DNA from 4 places in the Thalassotalea euphylliae genome. Region 1 is predicted to be linked to each of the others. Evidence: predicted binding sites of a transcription regulator. Region 1 holds the regulator's gene; each other region holds the start of a gene.
The links. Region 1 encodes FNR, which switches genes on or off when oxygen is low (the NO sensors DNR and NnrR bind a similar motif). Its sites were predicted from a motif close to TTGATCTAGATCAA; they were not measured.
Positions count from the first base shown of each region.

Region 2: the regulator FNR is predicted to act here: its motif matches at 2,305-2,318, upstream of DXX94_RS11180 (OmpW/AlkL family protein).
Region 3: the regulator FNR is predicted to act here: its motif matches at 2,636-2,649, upstream of clpB (ATP-dependent chaperone ClpB).
Region 4: the regulator FNR is predicted to act here: its motif matches at 985-998, upstream of napE (periplasmic nitrate reductase, NapE protein).

Region 1 is NZ_QUOT01000001.1:568,391-573,492, forward strand. Features, by position in the region: gene DXX94_RS02570 (heavy metal translocating P-type ATPase) at 1-2,375, shown strand, start outside; gene ccoS (cbb3-type cytochrome oxidase assembly protein CcoS) at 2,372-2,605, shown strand; gene DXX94_RS02580 (sulfite exporter TauE/SafE family protein) at 2,605-3,276, shown strand; gene fnr (fumarate/nitrate reduction transcriptional regulator Fnr) at 3,323-4,039, shown strand; gene uspE (universal stress protein UspE) at 4,253-5,102, shown strand, end outside.
Region 2 is NZ_QUOT01000001.1:2,515,868-2,520,969, reverse strand. Features, by position in the region: gene DXX94_RS11195 (acyl-CoA synthetase) at 1-580, shown strand, start outside; gene DXX94_RS11190 (L-threonylcarbamoyladenylate synthase) at 694-1,239, shown strand; gene hemF (oxygen-dependent coproporphyrinogen oxidase) at 1,236-2,144, shown strand; gene DXX94_RS11180 (OmpW/AlkL family protein) at 2,376-3,119, shown strand; gene aroE (shikimate dehydrogenase) at 3,296-4,117, shown strand; gene DXX94_RS11170 (hypothetical protein) at 4,161-4,394, shown strand; gene DXX94_RS11165 (gamma carbonic anhydrase family protein) at 4,438-4,980, opposite strand.
Region 3 is NZ_QUOT01000001.1:1,366,434-1,371,535, reverse strand. Features, by position in the region: gene DXX94_RS06095 (outer membrane protein assembly factor BamD) at 1-691, opposite strand, end outside; gene rluD (23S rRNA pseudouridine(1911/1915/1917) synthase RluD) at 845-1,819, shown strand; gene pgeF (peptidoglycan editing factor PgeF) at 1,803-2,588, shown strand; gene clpB (ATP-dependent chaperone ClpB) at 2,797-5,102, shown strand, end outside.
Region 4 is NZ_QUOT01000001.1:1,693,810-1,698,911, reverse strand. Features, by position in the region: gene DXX94_RS07625 (chaperone NapD) at 1-144, opposite strand, end outside; gene napF (ferredoxin-type protein NapF) at 125-697, opposite strand; gene napE (periplasmic nitrate reductase, NapE protein) at 756-926, opposite strand; gene DXX94_RS07610 (tRNA(Met) cytidine acetyltransferase TmcA) at 1,165-2,688, shown strand; gene DXX94_RS19770 (GNAT family N-acetyltransferase) at 2,730-3,638, shown strand; gene DXX94_RS07600 (hypothetical protein) at 3,681-3,953, opposite strand; gene DXX94_RS07595 (hypothetical protein) at 3,950-4,138, opposite strand; gene DXX94_RS07590 (ABC transporter ATP-binding protein) at 4,266-5,102, shown strand, end outside.

The sequences.
Region 1 (5,102 bases):
ATTGCGGCGAGCCCATTCCTAAGGGTATTTCGCTATTTGTGACGATAGATCAGCAATCACAAGCCATGTGTTGTGCTGGTTGTCAGGCGGTTGCCGAAACTATCGTTGAAAATAACCTCACCGACTACTACAAGTTTCGCACCGAAAATGCGCCCAAAGGTACAGCACTAGTACCAGAGCAGTTGAAACGAAATCAACTGCTCGATGATGATAATCTCCAGCATGAATTTACGCATCAAATTGGTAATACTCGAGAAACCATATTAACGGTTGATGGCATTAGCTGTGCCGCGTGTGCGTGGCTGATTGAAATGAAGCTTGAGCAAATTAGTGGCGTCAGTAAAATTTCGGTTAATGCTACCACCCAACGTGCGTCGGTGCATTGGCAAAATGATCACATTAAGCTCAGCAAGATTATCGAACAAATTGAACGACTTGGTTATCATGCCCTGCCCTTTAAAGCGAGCGATGCTGAGCAACAAAACTTAGCGCAAAGCAAAACGTTTATTAAACGCTTAGGCATTTCTGGCATTTTAATGATGCAAGTGATGATGATTGCCGTTGGTTTATATTTCGGCGCGTTTTCTGATATGTCAGAGCACAATCTGGTGTACCTTCGCTACACCAGCTTACTGCTGACCACGCCTATTATTTTCTATGGTGCGCTGCCATTTTATACAGGCGCTATTAATGCATTGAAGTCAAAACGCTTGTCAATGGATGTGCCCGTATCTATCGCCATTCTACTGGCCTTTTTTGCCAGTGCATGGGCGACTATTAGCCAGCAAGGCGAGGTTTACTTTGAATCTGTTTCTATGTTCACCTTTTTACTGCTCATTGGTAAGTTTTTAGAGTTTCGCGCTCGCTCTCGTGCCGCGCAAGTCTCTGCCAATTTATTGAAACTCATGCCAATGACAGCGACTAAACTAGTCAACGACATAGAACAATATGTTGCTGCTAAGTCATTGGCAATTGGCGATAAAGTGATGATTAAACCGGGCGAAACAGTGCCGGCAGACTGTGTTATTGAACACGGCGACAGCCACTTTAACGAGGCCATGCTTTCTGGTGAACAGCGACCTGTTGCTAAGAAAGTTTGTGACAATATATTTGCCGGTACTATTAATGGCGACGGCAACCTAGTCGCCAATGTCGTCCAACCGGGTAGTGATACCTTTTTAAGCCAACTGATCCGATTAAGCGAGTCTTCGCAAGCACACAAGCCTAAAATTGCCCAACTTTCCGATAAAATTGCGCAGTATTTTGTTGCTATTATCTTGTTAACCGCTATCGGTACGGCGTTATACTGGCAGCAACATATGCCAAGTGAAGCATTCTGGATCACGCTCTCTGTGCTGGTTGCTACTTGCCCTTGTGCACTATCGCTTGCCACGCCAACCGCGCTCACTTGCGGCACTACACGCCTTAATCGTGATGGCATTATGATCAAATCAGGCCATGTGATGGAAACTATTCCTGAAGTTGACACCTACGCGTTTGATAAAACCGGCACGCTAACACAAGGTGAGTTCCAAGTAACCCAGCTTAAGCGCTTTGATGAAAACTATAGCAAACAGCAACTATTAGCCTTGGTAGCTGCGCTGGAAGCGCATTCTCAACACCCACTTGCTAAAGCATTTACCCAGTATCGCGACTTTGCGATTAACGCAACTGAGATTAAAGTGCATCCAGGGCTAGGTGTTACAGGCCAAGTAGGTAACGATAAAATTTCACTGGGTAAAGTCAGTTGGTTAATTACTGACAGCAATGAGGCAAAGCAGTTAAATTGTGACGACGCACAAATTGCTGTGATGATTAACGACAAGCTAGTTGCCGCTATTTATCTCACCGATAGCGCGCGTGAAGACGCTCAAAGTGTGCTTAGCGCGCTAAAAGCAAAAGCGATGACAACCTATATGCTCTCTGGCGATAGCAGTGCGGGCTGCCAACAAATTGCTTCTCAACTGCCGATAGACCACGTACATTCGAGCCTAAGCGCGCACGAGAAAATGGAAAAGGTAAAATCGCTGCAAAGTAGCCATACTGTGGCGATGGTCGGTGATGGTGTAAACGACACACCAGTGTTTAGCGCAGCACACGTTTCTATTGCCATGGGCAGTGGTACAGACGTCGCAAAAAGTGGCGCTGATGTAATTTTACTTAACAACCGATTAACGTCATTGTCGGTATTGCGTCATGTTGCCCAAAAAACTCGCCGTATTATCTGGCAAAATTATGGCTGGGCATTTGGCTATAATGCTATTGTACTGCCATTAGCCGTTTGCGGTTACATTACGCCTTATATGGCGGTAATTGGCATGTCAGCCAGTTCAATATTGGTTATCACTAACTCGTTGCGATTATTGAAAAAATGAGTGTAATTTACGTACTAATTCCGATTGCTATCATCCTGCTTATTGTCGGCATTTACTTGTTCTTTTGGGCGGTAAAAACCGAGCAATTTAATGATTTGGAAAAAGAAGGTTTAAGCATCTTATTCGATGATGAAAAATTAAAAGATGAGACAGCGAATACCGGAGTAATTAATACAGAAGCTTCAGAGCAATCATCTGGCACATCATCTGACACTAGCAATAAGCGTTAATGAACATCGATCTATTTTCGGCATTTATTATTGGCCTGCTCGGTGCAGGCCATTGTATTGCCATGTGTGGCGGCGTTTCTGGTATGTTGTTGTCGGCCATTCCTGCCGGACAAAACCAGCAAAAATTCTCACTGATTGTTGGCTACAACCTAGGCCGTATTCTCTCTTATAGTTTAATCGGCGGTATTGTCGGTTTTACCGGCTCAATCACGGCAAAAAACCTCGGTGTACCGCTAACGGGCTTAAGACTACTGTCAGGCGTCTTTCTAATTTTACTTGGCTTGTATTTAGGCCAGTGGTTTATGTTACTGGCGAAGGTTGAGCAAGCCGGTAAAAAGCTTTGGCAATTTATCTCACCGTTAGCAAAACACTTTTTGCCGGTAAATAACAAACGTAAAGCATTTGGCTTGGGGGCTGTTTGGGGTTGGTTACCCTGTGGCTTAGTCTACTCAACGCTAACATGGGCACTCGCTAGTGGTAGCTTTAGTCAAGGGGCGCTGATTATGGCTGCATTTGGTGCTGGCACTCTACCGGCACTGCTTACACTTTCCTTTGGTGTGTTTTCGGTCAAAAAAATGCTACAAAATCGAACATTTAGAAACGTTTTGGCTACAGGTCTGATTTGTTACGGTTTATACACATTGTTTATTGCTTACAGGCTAATGTTTTAATACTATACCGAGCGTAATTCCAAGGAAATATTAAGGTTATTCCGCCATGTCTAGTCACTGTGCAAGCAACAACCATATTCATTGCCAGAACTGCAGTATCAGTGAGCTTTGCTTACCATTTTCCCTTAACGAGCAGGAGTTAGATACACTCGATAATATTATCGACCGCAAGCGCCCTATCCACAAAGGCGAAAAGATTTTCCAAGACGGCGAAGCACTTCATTCTTTATTCGCTATCCGCTCAGGCACTTTTAAAACATTTACCATTGATTCTAACGGCGAAGAGCAAATTACTGGCTTCCACTTAGCTGGTGATTTACTGGGTTTCGACGCCTTAGCCAGCAGCGAGCACCAGAGCTTTGCACAAGCATTAGAAACGTCAATGGTTTGTGAAATCCCCTACCATACTCTAGACGAGCTTTCGAATTCGATGCCAGCGCTTAAACGCCAAGTCTTAAGGCTGATGAGTAACGAGATTCGAGCAGATCAAGATATGCTATCACTACTTAATCGTAAGAATGCCGAGCAACGCTTAGCAACATTTTTATCATCGTTAAGTAGCCGATATAAAGCCCGTGGCTTGTCTGCCAGCCAATACCGCTTAACAATGACGCGTGGCGACATTGGAAACTACATTGGCTTGACCGTTGAAACGATTAGTCGCTTGCTAAATCGTTTTCATAAGCAAGAACTCATCATTGTTGAAGGTAAGTTAATTACCATCAATGATCTCGATGGATTAAATGAAGTCGCCATGCTGTAAAGCAAGGCGATTTCCTTCCTTTTTCTTCTTCACTTCTATTTTTATTCCCCTTTAACAAGCCGTTTTCACCGCTAACAAGCTTGCATCAGTGCATTTACCTACTAAGCTAAAAGTAATTGGTTAGTAGCGCCTATTTATTGATTTAAAACAAATAATTATTTGCTCATTAAAAGCACACTGTTTGTACACTATTGAATCAGCGAGGTACAGAGCATGGAAACGTATCAAAAAATCTTAGTCGTAGTTGACCCAACAACTGAAGAACAAAAAGCCTTAAGTCGGGCAATTGAGCTTGCTGATAAAACGCAAGGCAAAATCACAGCGTTTTTGAGCATTTTCGATTTTTCATACGAAATGACGACTATGCTCTCTAGCGACGAGCGTGAATCAATGCGGCAAATTGTGATCAATGATCGTATGTTGTGGATTGATGAACGTATAAAGGAGCTAGGCGCTTCTGAAAAAGACATCGACATCAAAGTGATCTGGCATAACAGACCTTTTGAAGCGGTTATTGACCAAGTGTTAGAGCATGGCTATGACGTTGTTATCAAAGGTACGCACGAACACGACAAACTCAAATCCGTGATTTTCACACCAACTGACTGGCATTTATTGCGTAAATGCCCATGTCCATTATTATTGGTTAAAGACCATTCATGGCCGGCAAACGGCAATATTTTAGCGGCGGTCAATGTCGGTAGTGATGAAGATGAGCACCAATCGCTCAATAGCATCATCACAGAAGAAGCCAAACACCTTGCTGATTTAATTAGCGCTAATGTGCATTTGGTTAATTCATTTCCTGGCACTCCGGTCAACATTGCTATCGAAATCCCCGAATTTGATGCCAGCCAATACAACGACACCATGTTGCAGCATCATCAACAATCAATGCTAACACATGCTGAAAAATACGGCATCGATACCGCCAACACCTATATCAAAGCGGGGCTACCGGAAGATGTTATTGACGAATTATCGCAAGAGCTTGATGCCGAATTGGTCATTTTAGGGACAATTGGCCGTACCGGATTGTCAGCAGCACTAATTGGTAATACTG
Region 2 (5,102 bases), 1.9 Mb from region 1:
GCGTCAAGGGGTTCGTTATCAAACTCAAGAGCAGGTAGATGTACTTGATCCGGAAACCAAGGTGCCAGTTCCTGCTGATGCTGAAACCATTGGTGAGATTGTTTTTCGCGGTAATACCACGATGAAAGGCTACCTAAAAAATGAAACGGCTACAGCCGATGCCTTTGCTAACGGTTGGTTTCATTCCGGTGACTTGGCGGTTAAGCACCCCGATGGTTACATTGAGATTCGTGATCGCGCTAAAGATATTATTATCTCAGGTGGCGAGAACATTTCATCGGTCGAGGTGGAAGGGGTGCTTTATCAGCATCCTGATATATTAGAAGCCGCTGTGGTCGCAAAAGCAGACGAAAAGTGGGGTGAAACACCGTGTGCGTTTGTTACCTTAAAGGATGGCGCTACAATTTCTGAACATGAAGTAATTGAATATTGCCGTTCACACTTGGCGCACTTTAAATGTCCTAGAACAGTGGTATTTAGCGAACTACCGAAAACTTCAACGGGTAAAATTCAAAAGTTTGTGCTGCGACAAAAAGTTAAGGCACTGTTTGAAGAGGCGAAGTTTTCAATGCAGGGCTGAGTAACAGCCAGATTAACTAGCTCTAGAGGTGCCATTGCGTATTATCGCAGTGGCACTTTTGTTTTTTACCCGTATAATTTTGACTTTTATGGCAACCAACTCGATAAATAAATATGACAAACCCTGTTGATGTTTTTGAACAAGGCGGCTTGATCGCTTATCCAACGGAAGCTGTGTTTGGCTTGGGCTGTGATCCAGACAATGAGCAAGCAGTTCACAAATTGCTTGATGTTAAGCAGCGTCCTGTTGAAAAAGGGCTTATCCTATTAGCGGCTAGCTATGAGCAATTGAAGCCATATGTTGATGATTTGGTGCTATCGTCAGAGCAGCGCGATAAAATTTTGTTTCGCTGGCCAGATGGCATTACCCAAGTATTGCCTTGTCATCCCAATACGCCTAAATGGCTAACCGGTAGCTTCACCACCATTGCGGTACGCGTCACTACTCAGCCTGATGTGGTTGCCTTATGTAATCAAACGAATAAGCCAATTGTTTCAACCAGTGCTAATTTATCCGGCCAACCACCTTGTCAAACTTGGCAACAAGTTGAGGAAGCATTGGCGGGTCGTTTAGATCATGTCATCAAAGGGGAAACCCTAGGCTTTGAACAACCATCAACCATTATTGATGGCTTAACTGGAGAAATTTTCCGATCATGAGTGATATTAGTATCGACCAAGTTGTCGACTATTTTAAATCTCTACAAGACCAAATTTGTGCAGCGCTTGAGCAAGCTGACGGTACAGGCAAGTTTGCCGAAGACAATTGGAAGCGTGCCGAAGGCGGTGGTGGCCGTACACGGGTGCTAACCGACGGTGCGGTAATTGAGCAAGGTGGTGTAAATTTCTCATTGGTGGCGGGCGACAAGCTACCCCCTTCAGCTACTGCCCATCGCCCCGAATTAGCAGGTCGCAGTTGGCAAGCATGTGGGGTATCTTTGGTCATCCATCCGAAAAACCCATATATTCCGACATCACATGCTAATGTTCGCTTCTTTATCGCTGAGAAAGAAGGCGAAGCACCTGTTTGGTGGTTTGGTGGTGGTTTTGACTTAACGCCTTTCTATCCATTTGAGGAAGATATAGTGCATTGGCACCAAGTGGCACATGATTTATGTCAACCCTTTGGTGATTCGGTTTATCACGATCACAAAAAATGGTGTGATGAATACTTCTTTTTAAAACACCGTAATGAAACCCGTGGTGTTGGTGGTTTGTTCTTTGACGACCTTAATAGCTGGGGCTTCGACCGTTGCTTTGATTATGTTAAATCTGTTGGTCAAGGTTATATCGATGCTTACACGCCAATTATCGCCAAACGCAAAGATACGCCTTTCGGTGAGCAAGAACGCCAATTCCAGTTATATCGCCGTGGCCGCTATGTTGAGTTTAATTTAGTGTTTGATCGCGGTACGCTATTTGGCCTGCAGTCAGGTGGTCGCACCGAATCCATTTTGATGTCGATGCCACCACTGGCGCGCTGGGAGTACAACTATCAAGCTGAAGCGGGTAGTGCTGAGGCTAAACTTAATGAGTTTCTTGTACCGCGTGATTGGCTTGCCTAATCACCGGCCTAATGTGCAGCTTGGCTTGTTAAACTGAGCTGCATTTTTCTTTTTTCTTATCCTTTTTCTTTCCTTTCAAATTTAGTTCCCTGTTATTTATTGATTTAGATCATTATTTCTTCAGCAAATGGCTTCGGTGAGCTTATCTGCGCGAAGAACCTTGAGGTAAATCAACTTTTGCTCCTCCGGATATCAGTAGACTGGCGTCAATTATTTAAGGGGAAGACTCTCATGAAAAAAAGCATTATTACTCTAGCGGTTTTATCTTCAATGACATTTGGTGCATTGGCAGCTGGTTATCAAGCTGGCGACATCGTTGTACGTGGTGGTGCAACTATGGTTGATCCAAGCAGCGATAAAGCAACAATCTTTGCTGCTGACCAAACTGTAGATTTAGGCGCAGGTCCTATCTCATTATCTGTTGAAGATGATACACAGTTAGGTTTGAACTTTGTTTACTTCTTAGATTCAAACTGGGCGGTAGAATTACTAGCAGCAACACCATTTAAGCATGACATCACTGTTCATACAGGTGCAGGCTCTACCAACCTAGGTGAAACTAAGCACTTACCACCAACATTAAGTGCACTTTATTACTTTGACACTAACTCAAACTTCAAACCTTACGTTGGTGTTGGTGTTAACTACACAATTTTCTTTGAAGAAGACTTCAACCCAGCATTACAAGGTGCTAACAGCCCAACTATCGTAAGTATTAACGATGGTACAACGGTTACACCTGTTGGCGCACCACTAGATGCTAATGATCTAGATCTAGATAGCTCTTGGGGTTTAAGTGCGCAAATTGGTGTTGATTACTTAATTGATGAGCACTGGTCAATCAACGCTTCAGCGCGTTACATTGACATTGACACTGATGGTTCATTCACAGCCGTTGGCGGTGCAGTACCGGGTAAAGTTAGTGTAGATATTGACCCTATGGTTTACTCGCTAATGATTGGTTACAAGTTCTAATCTCTGTTGAGCTTGGCTAGCCGCACTTGGGTAACTAAGTGCGGCTTTTTTGTTTTGGAAAGCATATATTAAATCCATTGCGCATAAGCGTGCGCTCAAATGCTACTTGTCAGCGACTCGAAAACGTTCTTTAATGCCTGAAAAACTAATGCTTGCTATCAGGAATTTACTCGCCAATGGATAAATATGCCGTTTTTGGCCACCCGATCACCCAATCTAAATCTCCGAAAATCCATCAACAATTTGCAGAAAATACGAAGCAAAATATTGAATATACAGCTATTGACCCAGGTCTTGATGGTTTTGAGCAAGGCATAAAGCAATTTATTGATGCTGGTGGGCAAGGCTGTAACATCACCATGCCTTTTAAACAGCAAGCTTTTAATTTAGCCAATCAACTGTCTGAACGTGCTCGGCTTGCAGGTGCAGTAAATACCTTAACGTTTCATGCGGATGGAACTATTGCTGGCGACAACACAGACGGCGCGGGTCTAGTCAACGATCTCATCAATAATGGTGCTCTTCTAAACAAAAAAGTGTTGTTAATCGGTGCAGGCGGAGCTGCGCGTGGCGTGATTAAACCATTGCTTGATTGCCAGCCAGAGCTTTTGGTTATTGTTAATCGCACCCATGAAAAAGCGGAATTGCTCGCGGACAAGTTTAAGGCATTTGGCAACATTAACGCTTTACCCATAACTGAGTTGGCAGCTAAGCATAGCTTTGATGTGATTATAAATTCGAGTTCTACCAGCTTAACGGGAGAACTACCGCCAGTGCCACCCAGTATTTTCTCCGCAGGATGTTTTGCTTACGACATGGTGTACCAAGACAAACCAACCTGTTTTCTCACTTGGGCTGCAGAGCATGGCGCTACCACAATTGTTGATGGGTTGGGGATGTTAGTGGGTCAAGCGGCGGAAAGTTTTAAAGTTTGGCGTGGGGTCGAGCCTGCTCAAGAGAGTGTTTTGAGTATGCTTAGAGCTGAGCTTGCTAGCTAAAATAGCTCAGTATTATCCATTGTGCAAAAGGCGAATACCGTATATGAATCAATCGATATTATTTAATGATGACTTAGCGTTTAACGCTGATAAAGACTGCTGGCAAATGTCAGGTATGGTGGCTGGGCAACTAGTGACCATCTATTTTCACTCATATTCACTGTCAAAACTTGACGAGATCAACAGTTGTACTCGTTACGACTTAGAAGAAATTGCAGAAATGTGGTTTGAAGATAACGAGCTAGAATCGAATGAAATACATATCAAGCTGAGCTAGCGGTATTTCATGTGTAGCAAATGCTGAAAATAAGAGAGCTAAACTATGTGCTCTCTTTTAAGTAGTCATCTTTTAATTCAACATAGTTAATTGCTGACTGTTTTAGAAAGGCAACTTCTGCTTCTTTTAACGGTCGTGCTTTCTTCATTGGGTTACCAACATATAAATAACCACTTTCTAGTGTTTTATTGGGAGGTACTAATGTGCCGGCACCAATAAAGACATCATCTTGTACTACAGTACCATCCATAATAATGGCACCCATACCAACTAAGATACGATTGCCTAGCTCACAACCATGCAACATGCATTGATGTCCAATTGTCACATCATCACCGATAATTAATGGAAAACCATTCGGGTTTTGAGCACTTTTGCGCGTGACATGCAAAATCGTTCCGTCTTGCACATTGGTTCTTTCACCAATACTAATAGCATTTACATCACCGCGTGCAGCAACCATAGGCCAAATACTGGCATCTGCTCCAATGGTTACATCACCAACTAACACAGAACTCTCATCTATATAACAAGTACTATCAATGTTAGGAGTAACACCTTTATATGATCTGATTGATAACGGCATGACAAACTCGTATTAAAAAACATATTTACCAACAATAGTAGCAAAAAAGCGAAACTAAATAAGTAATTGCTCTATTGATAAGGAATTAGTCCGAATAAATTTATGTTTTTACGATTGTCTCC
Region 3 (5,102 bases), 800 kb from region 1:
CTAATCCTAATGCTTGATAGCATTCAACCATCAACTCAAGAGCCGCTTCTGTTTCTTGCGTTGGTGCGTAGTATTCAACAATGTATCGAGCGCGATTAGCGGCAGAGACATAAGCCTCACGCTTTAAGTAAAATTTAGCGACCGCAAGTTCGTATTGAGCTAAACGAGACTTGATTGCAATCATGCGCTTTCTCGCATCAGCAGCGTATTTACTGTCTGGGTACTCATCAACGATTTTACGCAAATCTTTAAAGGCATCTCGTGATGCGCTTGGATCGCGATCTGAACGGTCAATACCCGCTAAATCTTGGAATAAGTTTTCTTCAGTTGCGACATTAATTAAAGCGCGCATGTAGTAAACATAATCGACATTAGCGTGCTTGGGGTTTAATCGTAAAAAGCGATCTGCTAATGCAATGCCTTGCTCAGAATTACCTGTTTTATAATAAGCAAACAATAAGTCTAATTGCACTTGGTGCGAGATAGGGCCGAATGGAAAGCGAGAATCAATAGCAGATAAAATTTGAATAGCTTTTTGATATAAGCCGTTATCAAGCGCTTCGCGGGCGTCAACAAACAATGCTTGGGCGGAACGATCAGGTACTTTTTCAATGTCAGTATCAGAAGAAGAGCAGCCAGCAAGCGATACTACTGCGGCTAACACTAAAGCTCTTAAGGTCAATTTATCCATAGACTCGATTATCACTAGGTTGTTTTCGTTAAAATTGTTATGAAAGCCCTAAACAAAAGGGTAAAATGCTTTTCTTTTTTGTTGAGCAGCATTCTAACTCAGCATTCTTGCCTTGCACAGTGCAAATACTAATTTGATAGCAAAGAGATTTTAATGGCCGAAATTATCCAACATCAAGAAACTGTTCCCCAATCCTGCTTAGGAAAACGTTTAGACCAAGCATTAGCGGAAATGTTTCCTGATTATTCGCGTTCACGCCTAAAAGAATGGATTTTAGCGGGTAATGTTAAGTTAGACGGCAAGGTTGTCACCAAAGCGCGCGAAAAAGTGTTTGGTGAAGAAACCGTGGAAATTGATGCCACCATTGAGGCCGAGGTGCGCTTTGAGCCGCAAGATATTCCGTTAAACATTGTATACGAAGATGATGATATTCTGGTTATTAATAAACCAGCTGACTTCGTTGTACACCCTGGTGCGGGCAACCCGGATGGTACAGTGCTTAATGCTTTATTGCATTACTGTCCTGAACTTGAGCTAATTCCACGTGCTGGTATTGTTCATCGTCTAGATAAAGACACAACGGGTTTGATGGTAGTTGCCAAAACCATTGCGGCGCAAACAAATTTAGTTGATGCTTTGCAAGCGCGTGAAATTACGCGTGAATATGAAGCGATCGCCAGCGGCATTATGACCGCAGGTGGCACAGTAGATGAGCCAATAGGGCGTCATGCAACTAAGCGCACTCATATGGCCGTGACGATGTCGGGTCGCCCATCGGTTACCCATTACCGTGTGATGGAAAAGTATCGCTTACATACGCGTTTACGACTGCGTCTTGAAACGGGGCGTACTCACCAAATTCGTGTGCATATGGCACATATCACGCACCCGCTAGTCGGTGACCCGTTATACAATGGACGTCCAAGACCACCTAAAAATGCGACGCCTAAGTTGCTAACATTCTTGCGTAATTTTAAACGTCAGGCGTTACATGCTGCAATGTTATCACTGTATCACCCAATCACGGGCGAGTTAATGACATGGCGAGCCGACATCCCAGATGATTTTGTTGAACTCGTCGAGTTATTAAAAGAAGACACTAAGCTTAACAGTGAGCAAGACTACTAACACTAAGCATCATATGGTTAGCCACAAAGTTGCTGTTGATTGGCCGGCTCGCAATGTCACGGCATTTACGACGACTCGCGAGCTTGCTGGCGAGTTGTCGCAGGCTGGTCAATACGATAACTTTAATTTAGGGCTGCATGTTGGTGATAGCCCTGTACAAGTTAATGCCAACCGAGCAACCCTAGCTCAATATTTACCAACTAATACCAACATTCAATGGCTTGAACAAGTTCATGGCAGCGATGTTGCTATCGTCGAGCAATATCAAGCAGCACCAATTACCGCAGATGCAGCGGTCACACGAAGTCTCAATGTTGCCTTAGCGGTAATGACGGCAGATTGCTTGCCTATTTTGATTGCCGATAAGTCAGGGCAAGTCATTGCCGCAATTCATGGTGGCTGGCGGCCACTAGCGCAAAATATAATTGCGAAAACTGTCGAAGCGATGAACACACCTGTTGAGCAATTAGTAGCTTGGTTAGGGCCTTGTATTGGTCCAACGGCTTTTGAAATTGGCGGTGAAGTTAAAGATGCATTTGTAAACCTTAATCCGGCAACGGTAGATGCTTTTCGGGTAGTGCCTGAATCAACGCAAAAATATTTAGCTAACCTACATCAAATTGCGAAATATCTGCTGAGCGCTTCGGGCATTGTTGAGGTAGCCAGCCTACCTCATTGCACCTTTTCTATGGCGCAGCAATATTACTCCTACCGACGAGAGAGCGTCACCGGCCGCATGGCAAGTGTTATCTGCCGAAATCCTTGCTAGTGCTTACGCTGCTACTATTGTTAGCTCCTCCAAAAGACCATAAAAGCTTGTTTTAAATCAACATCGCGCCCGACATATACTTGATTTTAGCCGTTAAGCCCCTATAGATAATGTTAGTTTTAAAGCATTAGCAACCTACAGTGAGCTAAGTCACTATCATTTTACACTTGCTAATGCTGACCAGTAATTATCGAGAACCGAGGTTTGTATGCGTTTAGACAGGTTTACTCAGTCTTTCCAATTAGCTATTTCTGATTCGCAATCATTAGCATTGGGGCGAGATCATCAGTTTATTGAGCCACTGCATTTAATGATGGCCTTGCTAAAGCAATCAGGCAACAGCGTTGTTCCTTTGTTAAAAAGTGCAGGGGTTGATGTTAGCTCGCTGCGCAAACAAGTTGATAAGGCGCTTGATGGGCTGGCAAAAGTTCACGGAGTAGGTGGTGAAGTTCAACTTTCATCAACAACCGGTAACTTGCTAAACCTTTGTGATAAGTACGCACAAAAATTAAAAGACGCTTACATTTCTTCTGATGTATTTTTATTAGCTGCGCTAGAAGATACTGGCATGCTAGGCCAGATCTTAAAGTCGCTAGGTGCTACAGAAGCGCGAATTAAAGACGCTATTAAGCGTATACGAGGTGGCCAAAATATTAACGATCAAAATGCGGAAGATGTAAGGCAGGCACTCGATAAATTTACGATTAACCTCACCGAGCGGGCAGAGCAAGGTAAGCTAGACCCTGTAATTGGTCGTGACGATGAAATTCGTCGTGCAATTCAGGTGCTTCAGCGTCGCACAAAAAACAACCCTGTGCTTATCGGTCACCCAGGGGTTGGTAAAACGGCCATTGTTGAGGGCTTAGCGCAGCGTATTGTTGATCACGAAGTGCCAGAAGGCCTGAAGAACAAGCAAGTATTGTCGCTTGATATGGGCGCACTGGTGGCGGGCGCAAAATATCGTGGTGAATTTGAAGAGCGTTTAAAAGCAGTCTTGAATGAGTTGTCTAAGTTAGAAGGGCAAGTCATTCTGTTTATTGACGAGCTACATACCATGGTCGGCGCAGGTAAAGCCGATGGTGCAATGGATGCAGGAAACATGCTTAAGCCAGCACTTGCACGCGGAGATTTACACTGTGTTGGGGCGACGACACTCGACGAGTATCGTCAGTACATAGAAAAAGACGCAGCGCTTGAGCGCCGCTTCCAAAAAGTTATCGTTGATGAGCCAAGCGTTGAAGACACTATCGCTATTTTACGCGGCCTAAAAGAGCGCTATGAACTGCATCATTCGGTGAATATTACCGATCCGGCAATTGTTGCCGCTGCAACACTTTCTCACCGATACATCAGCGATCGTCAATTACCCGATAAGGCGATTGACCTGATTGATGAAGCGGCTTCCAGTATTCGCTTACAAATGGATTCCAAGCCAGAAAACTTAGACAAATTAGAGCGTAAACTTATTCAGCTTAAATTAGAGCAACGCGCCTTGGCGAAAGAAACTGACGATGCCTCTATTAAACGTTTGTATGCTATTAACGCTGAAATTAAAGAGACGCAGCAGCAATATGACGAGTTAGATGAGATTTGGACGACTGAAAAAGCAGCATCGCAAGGGACGCAAACCATCAAAGCTGAACTTGAGCAAGCGAGAATAGATTTGGATTCAGCACGCCGCGCTGGTGATTTAAATCGTATGTCTGAGCTGCAATACGGCAGGATCCCTGAACTTGAAAAGCAGTTAGATTTAGCTAGCCAAGCGGAAATGCAAGAAATGAGTTTACTCAGTAACAAAGTTACTGAAATCGAAATTGCTGACGTGCTTAGTCGCTCCACTGGCATCCCTGTGGCTAAAATACTGTCTGAAGAGCGTGAAAAGTTACTCAGTATGGAGAATGAACTTCATCAGCGCGTAATAGGCCAGTCTGAAGCCGTTGTTTCTGTTGCTAACGCCATTCGTCGATCGCGAGCAGGTCTGGCAGATCCTCATCAGCCAATAGGCTCGTTTTTATTCCTTGGTCCGACAGGTGTTGGTAAAACAGAGTTAACCAAAACGCTGGCTGAATTCTTGTTTGATACTGAAGATGCCTTGATTCGCGTTGATATGTCTGAGTTTATGGAAAAACACTCCGTTGCTCGACTAGTGGGGGCTCCTCCTGGTTATGTGGGTTATGAAGAAGGCGGCTATTTAACCGAAGCTGTGCGCAGAAAGCCCTATTCGGTAGTGCTGCTCGATGAAATTGAAAAAGCACACCCTGATGTGTTCAATATTTTGTTGCAAGTGCTTGATGATGGCCGTTTAACTGATGGTCAGGGGCGAACGGTAGATTTTAAAAACACCGTCATTATTATGACTTCCAATATTGGCTCGGAATCAATCCAAAGCTATAGCGGTGACGATGAATACGAATTAATGCGAGCCTCGGTGATGGCCGAACTTAGCCAACACTTTAAACCTGAATTTATTAACCGTGTTGATGATACCGTTGTTTTCCACCCATTAGCCGCAGA
Region 4 (5,102 bases), 1.1 Mb from region 1:
AACAAAATGGCTTAATGCTTCAACCAACTGTGGTGGTGCTTGTGCAACAAAACTGGCGATATGGTATTCGCTGGCCTGAGCTGTCTGTTGGTCATTTGCTTGTTGGTTGTTAGCTTGCTGGTGATTAGCGTTGGATTGGCTCATGATTGAGCTCCTCAAATTGAGATGCTGAATAACCAGCACTGTTAGTATTTTGGTTGATGGCAATTGCTTTTTGCGGGCAGGTGGAAATGCAAGCGCCACAGAGCGTGCAATCGTCGTTCTTAATAACGGGTACGGGAATTGCGCTGGTAATAAACTGAAAGCTGATGGCGCGGCTGTCACAAATATCGCGACAGCTTTGGCAGTAAATTTGGTTAGTCGCTAAACAGGTGCTGTTGATTTCAATGTCGGCCAGCCATGGTCGATTGGCTTCGCGATGTGCTTGCGCGATGAATAACGGCTGGTCGCACTGGCGCTCACATTCACCACAAAAGGTACATTCCGCTTGACTAAAATCAATAAATGGAAAGCCCATACGGTCGCGTTTGATAACTTGTGTTTCACAGTGTTCAACACACTTATTGCATTGTGTGCAGGTCGCGGTAAAAACCGCTTCACTAGCTGTCCACGGCAAGCGTATTGGGGCTTTTTCTACTTGAGCTTTAAATCGACCTTTTAACAGTTGTCGACGTGCTCGATTAGCAACTTGTTCCATCACCATTCACTCTAAATTGCAGCTCAGCGTTATTTGTGAAAGTGCTAAGAATGGGAGCTTAGGAAGTTGGCGGCCCAGTTAAAATTTGTGATATCCAGACGATAAAGCCATAACCGCCGACTATCATCACAGCCAAAATGGGACCGAGAAAAACAGCAATAAAAATGAAAAGGTTACGCTCGTATTTTTTTTCAAGCGCTTGCTCTTGAGAGTTAGTGTCGATATTCATAACCTGTGCCCTTGGATTGAATATGCAATCAGTCTAATAAAAGTTGAGCGAACAAAACTTGATCTAGATTAAATAGTAAAACGTAAGTGTAAGTGCCCACTTATGATCTAAGTTTTATTACTAGCCGCTAGTACATAGATTTAAGTTTAGATTACAATGTCAGCTTTTCACGATTTAAATAAGTACTAGTAAATTAAACTTATTTATCAACTGCCTAGATATTTTTGTTATCAAGTTAATGTTAGAAACTTCTATCTCCAAAGGTTTTACCGAATTCAGCGCTGGCTTGCTTGACGCTCGTCATCGCGGTGCAATTTTTTTGTCCGGCAGTTTTTCCTGGGCGGTAGATTGGTATTTCAGGCATCACACTTGTAACCAGACTCAAACTCAGAATCAAATTCAAGGCCAACTCTCAGAGAAGATTAACGAGGCTAAACAAGCTGAACCAACTGGTCCGACCGGTCTAGCTGAGCTTGGCGCAATATTTTGCGAAGCAGCAAGTGAACCGTTAAGTGATATCTTCTGCGCGCAGTGGCGCGCCTTCAATAAGGTTGAAAGTGCTGGTGAGCCGGAAATTAACTTTATTTCGAGCAAAACATATCGCCACCACCTAGGGCGTGAAAACCACGCTATTTTTTTTGCCGACCCTGCATTTAACCTAGATGCGTTCGCCGCGTTAAGTGGCACGCTTGTCGCGGGTGGCATTATGTATATTTGGCTTAGCGATGAGTCAAATGTTGATGAAGCTGAGCAAGTTACTACTTCTAACTTTCTTGAGCGACTTAAAGCATATGTTGCTGATCAACAAGGTATTTATCATGTTTACCAAAGCCAAACTGAACGAACGGTCTTTGGGCGATATTTAAAAGATGAAAGCACAGTATTTTGCAATGCAAAAACAGAATCATCTCATCAATTCCCAGCAGCAAGAGAAGCAAGAGAAGCGGGGCTGCCGTCAGATGCTCTGTTACCAGCCATAACAGCACAAGCGACTGCGGAACAGTTAATTGCAGTAAAATATATCGAAAAAGTATTAACAGGCGGGCGCAACAAACCTTTAGTGTTAACCGCCGATCGAGGACGAGGAAAATCCACCGCTTTAGCACTTGCCACCGCGCAACTGTTTTTTGCCAGTGAGCGAGCGCTTAATATCGTCATTACCGCACCACATAAAATGGCACTAGGCGTTTATTTTACTCAACTGCGTAAGTTGTTAGATGATTCACAGGAAGGTAAATATCAGATTAGTGATCACCAAATTACTTGGCGACAACACTGCTTAACCTTTATGGCCGTTGATGAGCTGTTGCGCAGCCAATATCATTCTAAATCTAACCCTGACTTATTGTTGATTGATGAAGCAGCAGGAATTCCGGTATATCTGCTCAATAAGTTAGTGGCGCAGCATCACCGTATCGTTTTTAGTTCAACTATTCATGGCTATGAGGGGGCAGGTAAAGGGTTTACTGGCAAGTTCATTCCTATGCTGTCAGCTAAAGGCCTGCAAGTAAAAACGTTGACTTTAAACGAACCTATTCGTTGGGCAAATCATGATCCGCTTGAGCAGTTAATTTTCAAGACTTGTTTGCTAAATGCGAGTTTGGGCGAATTAGATGTGTGTGCTGTCAAAGAGCAAGGCTTCGCACCTGAGTATCGCTATTTTACCGGCGATGAGCTTGCTCAGAATGAACAATTGTTAGTGCACGTATTTGCGATTTTAGTAACGGCTCATTACCAAACCAAACCAAGCCAAGCGACTTAAAGCTCCTGTTAGACGATCCTAGTATTTCAGTTGCTGTTCAGTTGGTTCAACAGCAAGTGGTCGCTGTTGCTTTGTTGATTGAAGAGCAAGTGGTTGATAAAGCGCTTCAACCCGCTATCGTTAGCGGTCAACGTAGGCTCAAAGGACAGTTAATACCGCAATCGCTGGCGCAACAAAGCCAGTTACCTCAAGCGCTAGAGTTTCGCTACTTAAGAGTGATGAGAATCGCGGTTCATCCAAGTGCGCAAGGGTTAGGCTTTGGAAGCGCATTGATAAACGAAATAAAGGGTTATGCTCAGCAGGCAGGTATTGATTTTGTCGCAACAAGTTTTGCGGCGTCTTCAAATGTCGTTAACTTCTGGCAAAAAAATGGTTTTACGCCCGTTAAGCTTGGCTTTAATCGAGATGCCTCAAGTGGTGAGCATTCTTTAGTGATGCTCAATGATGCGAGCTTACAAGCAGCGCAACAAAAATTTGTACAGCAAGTCTCTGCCGAATTTTATGAAGCACTTAGCTGCTGGCTAGCCGATGAATTTAGTCAGCTTGATTATTCACTGGTGATGAAACTTCTGGCCATAGCACCTAAAAGCAGCTTACCGCCAATAACAGCTCGTGATCGTGAAAAGCTGCTCGCCTTTAAAAATAATGCAAACTTGTATCGACTTGCACGCCCAAGTCTTGCTCGCTGGCTACAAGTTTACATTGCCAAGATTAGTGTTGCACAAATTAACATTGATCATGGTAACGTTGACCAAAATAGCGTTGGCCAAAACAACCTTGCTCAAGAAAACCTTGCTCAAGAAAACAAAGCAAAACTATTAGCAGCGCTCAAACCTTTAGTTGCTAAATGTTTAATGCTTCATCAAGACGCCGATGTTTGCCAGCGTTTTGGCTTTACTGGCAAAAAAGCCCTTTATCAGCACTTTCAACAGCTAATAAAACTAAGCTAGAACTTATTACCGTTATTACTTCAAGGGTTGCCTCAAGGGTTGTTACAAAGATTGCTGCAAATGCCATTGCCAGTACCTTTGCATGCGCAAGTATTGGCAGTGTTTCTGTTTAGTTGCTTGGCACTCTTCGTGGGATAAAATTCGACTTAAATAGTAGTTAATGTATTTTACAATCTGTGTTTCTGGTGAAGTTTGGTAGCTCAGTAAAAGTACCTGTAACCATTGCTCCATGATCGATAGCGCTTTGGTGTTGCTTTCTTTTTCTTCATGAGTGCCTTTATTCTCTTGACTAGTTTTTTGCATATAAAACGTCATAAGCTCACCTCATCATTATCGACACTACTATTAAGCAGTGATAACCAGAGCACTTGCTTTGCATTAGCATCTAAGCAGCGACAGTCATTCCCTTTGACTTGTCCTTGATAAATAAGCTGCATCAGTAAATCACTCGACATCTCTATTTTGACTTTCGCTGGTATTGCGGTATGAGTTGATGGCATAGTTTCGTTACCCTGTTTATCTCTTTTTTAATAATCTAGCTGACAAAATCATTCTTGTAAATGATAATTATTATCATTTGGTGCTTTGTAGTTCAGCTAAGTAATAGCCATTGACAATGAGGAAGGAATGCAACCGATTTTAGAGGTTAAAAATTTAGTCAAACAATATCGCGAATTGTTTGCGGTTAATGATGTCAGCTTTGCTATTGAAGCTGGCCAGTGTTTTGGATTGCTGGGCCCAAATGGGGCAGGTAAAACAACTACTATCGAAATTATGGAAGGCATCATCAAGGCCAGTTCAGGGCAAGTGCTTTATCAAGGAAAACCCGTTACTTCGGCGATAGCGCAACAAATAGGTATTCAGTTTCAGCATACCGCGTTGCAGGACTTTTTAACGGTAAAAGAAACATTGGATTTATTTTCATCGTTTTACCAGCATTCGTTACCGCATGAGAAATTGATAGACCTGTGTGACTTGTCGGAATTTTTAAACCGCGACAACCGACTGCTTTCTGGCGGTCAGCGTCAGCGTTTGTTATTGGCATTGGCCTTAATTAATGATCCAGAAGTCGTGTTTTTAGATGAGCCTACAACGGGGTTAGATCCACAAGCTCGACGCAATTTTTGGCAACTTATCCAAAATATCAAAGCGCAAAATAAAACCATTGTGTTAACCACCCACTACATGGATGAAGCGGAACAGTTGTGTGACCAAGTAGTCGTGATGGACCACGGAAAAATAATAGAGCAAGGCCCCCCCAATGATTTGCTCACCAAGCATTTTGGCCATGTTTTTGTGTACCTACCAACCGAGCAAGTACCCAGTGAATTGGTAAGTGAGCATAGTTGGCAAATTAACAATGGCAAAGTTGAAATCGTTAGCGAGAATGTTGAATCAACGTTAAGCATGCTTATTGCCAAACAGGTGCCATTGGAACAACTACAGGTGAAATCAGCTAACTTA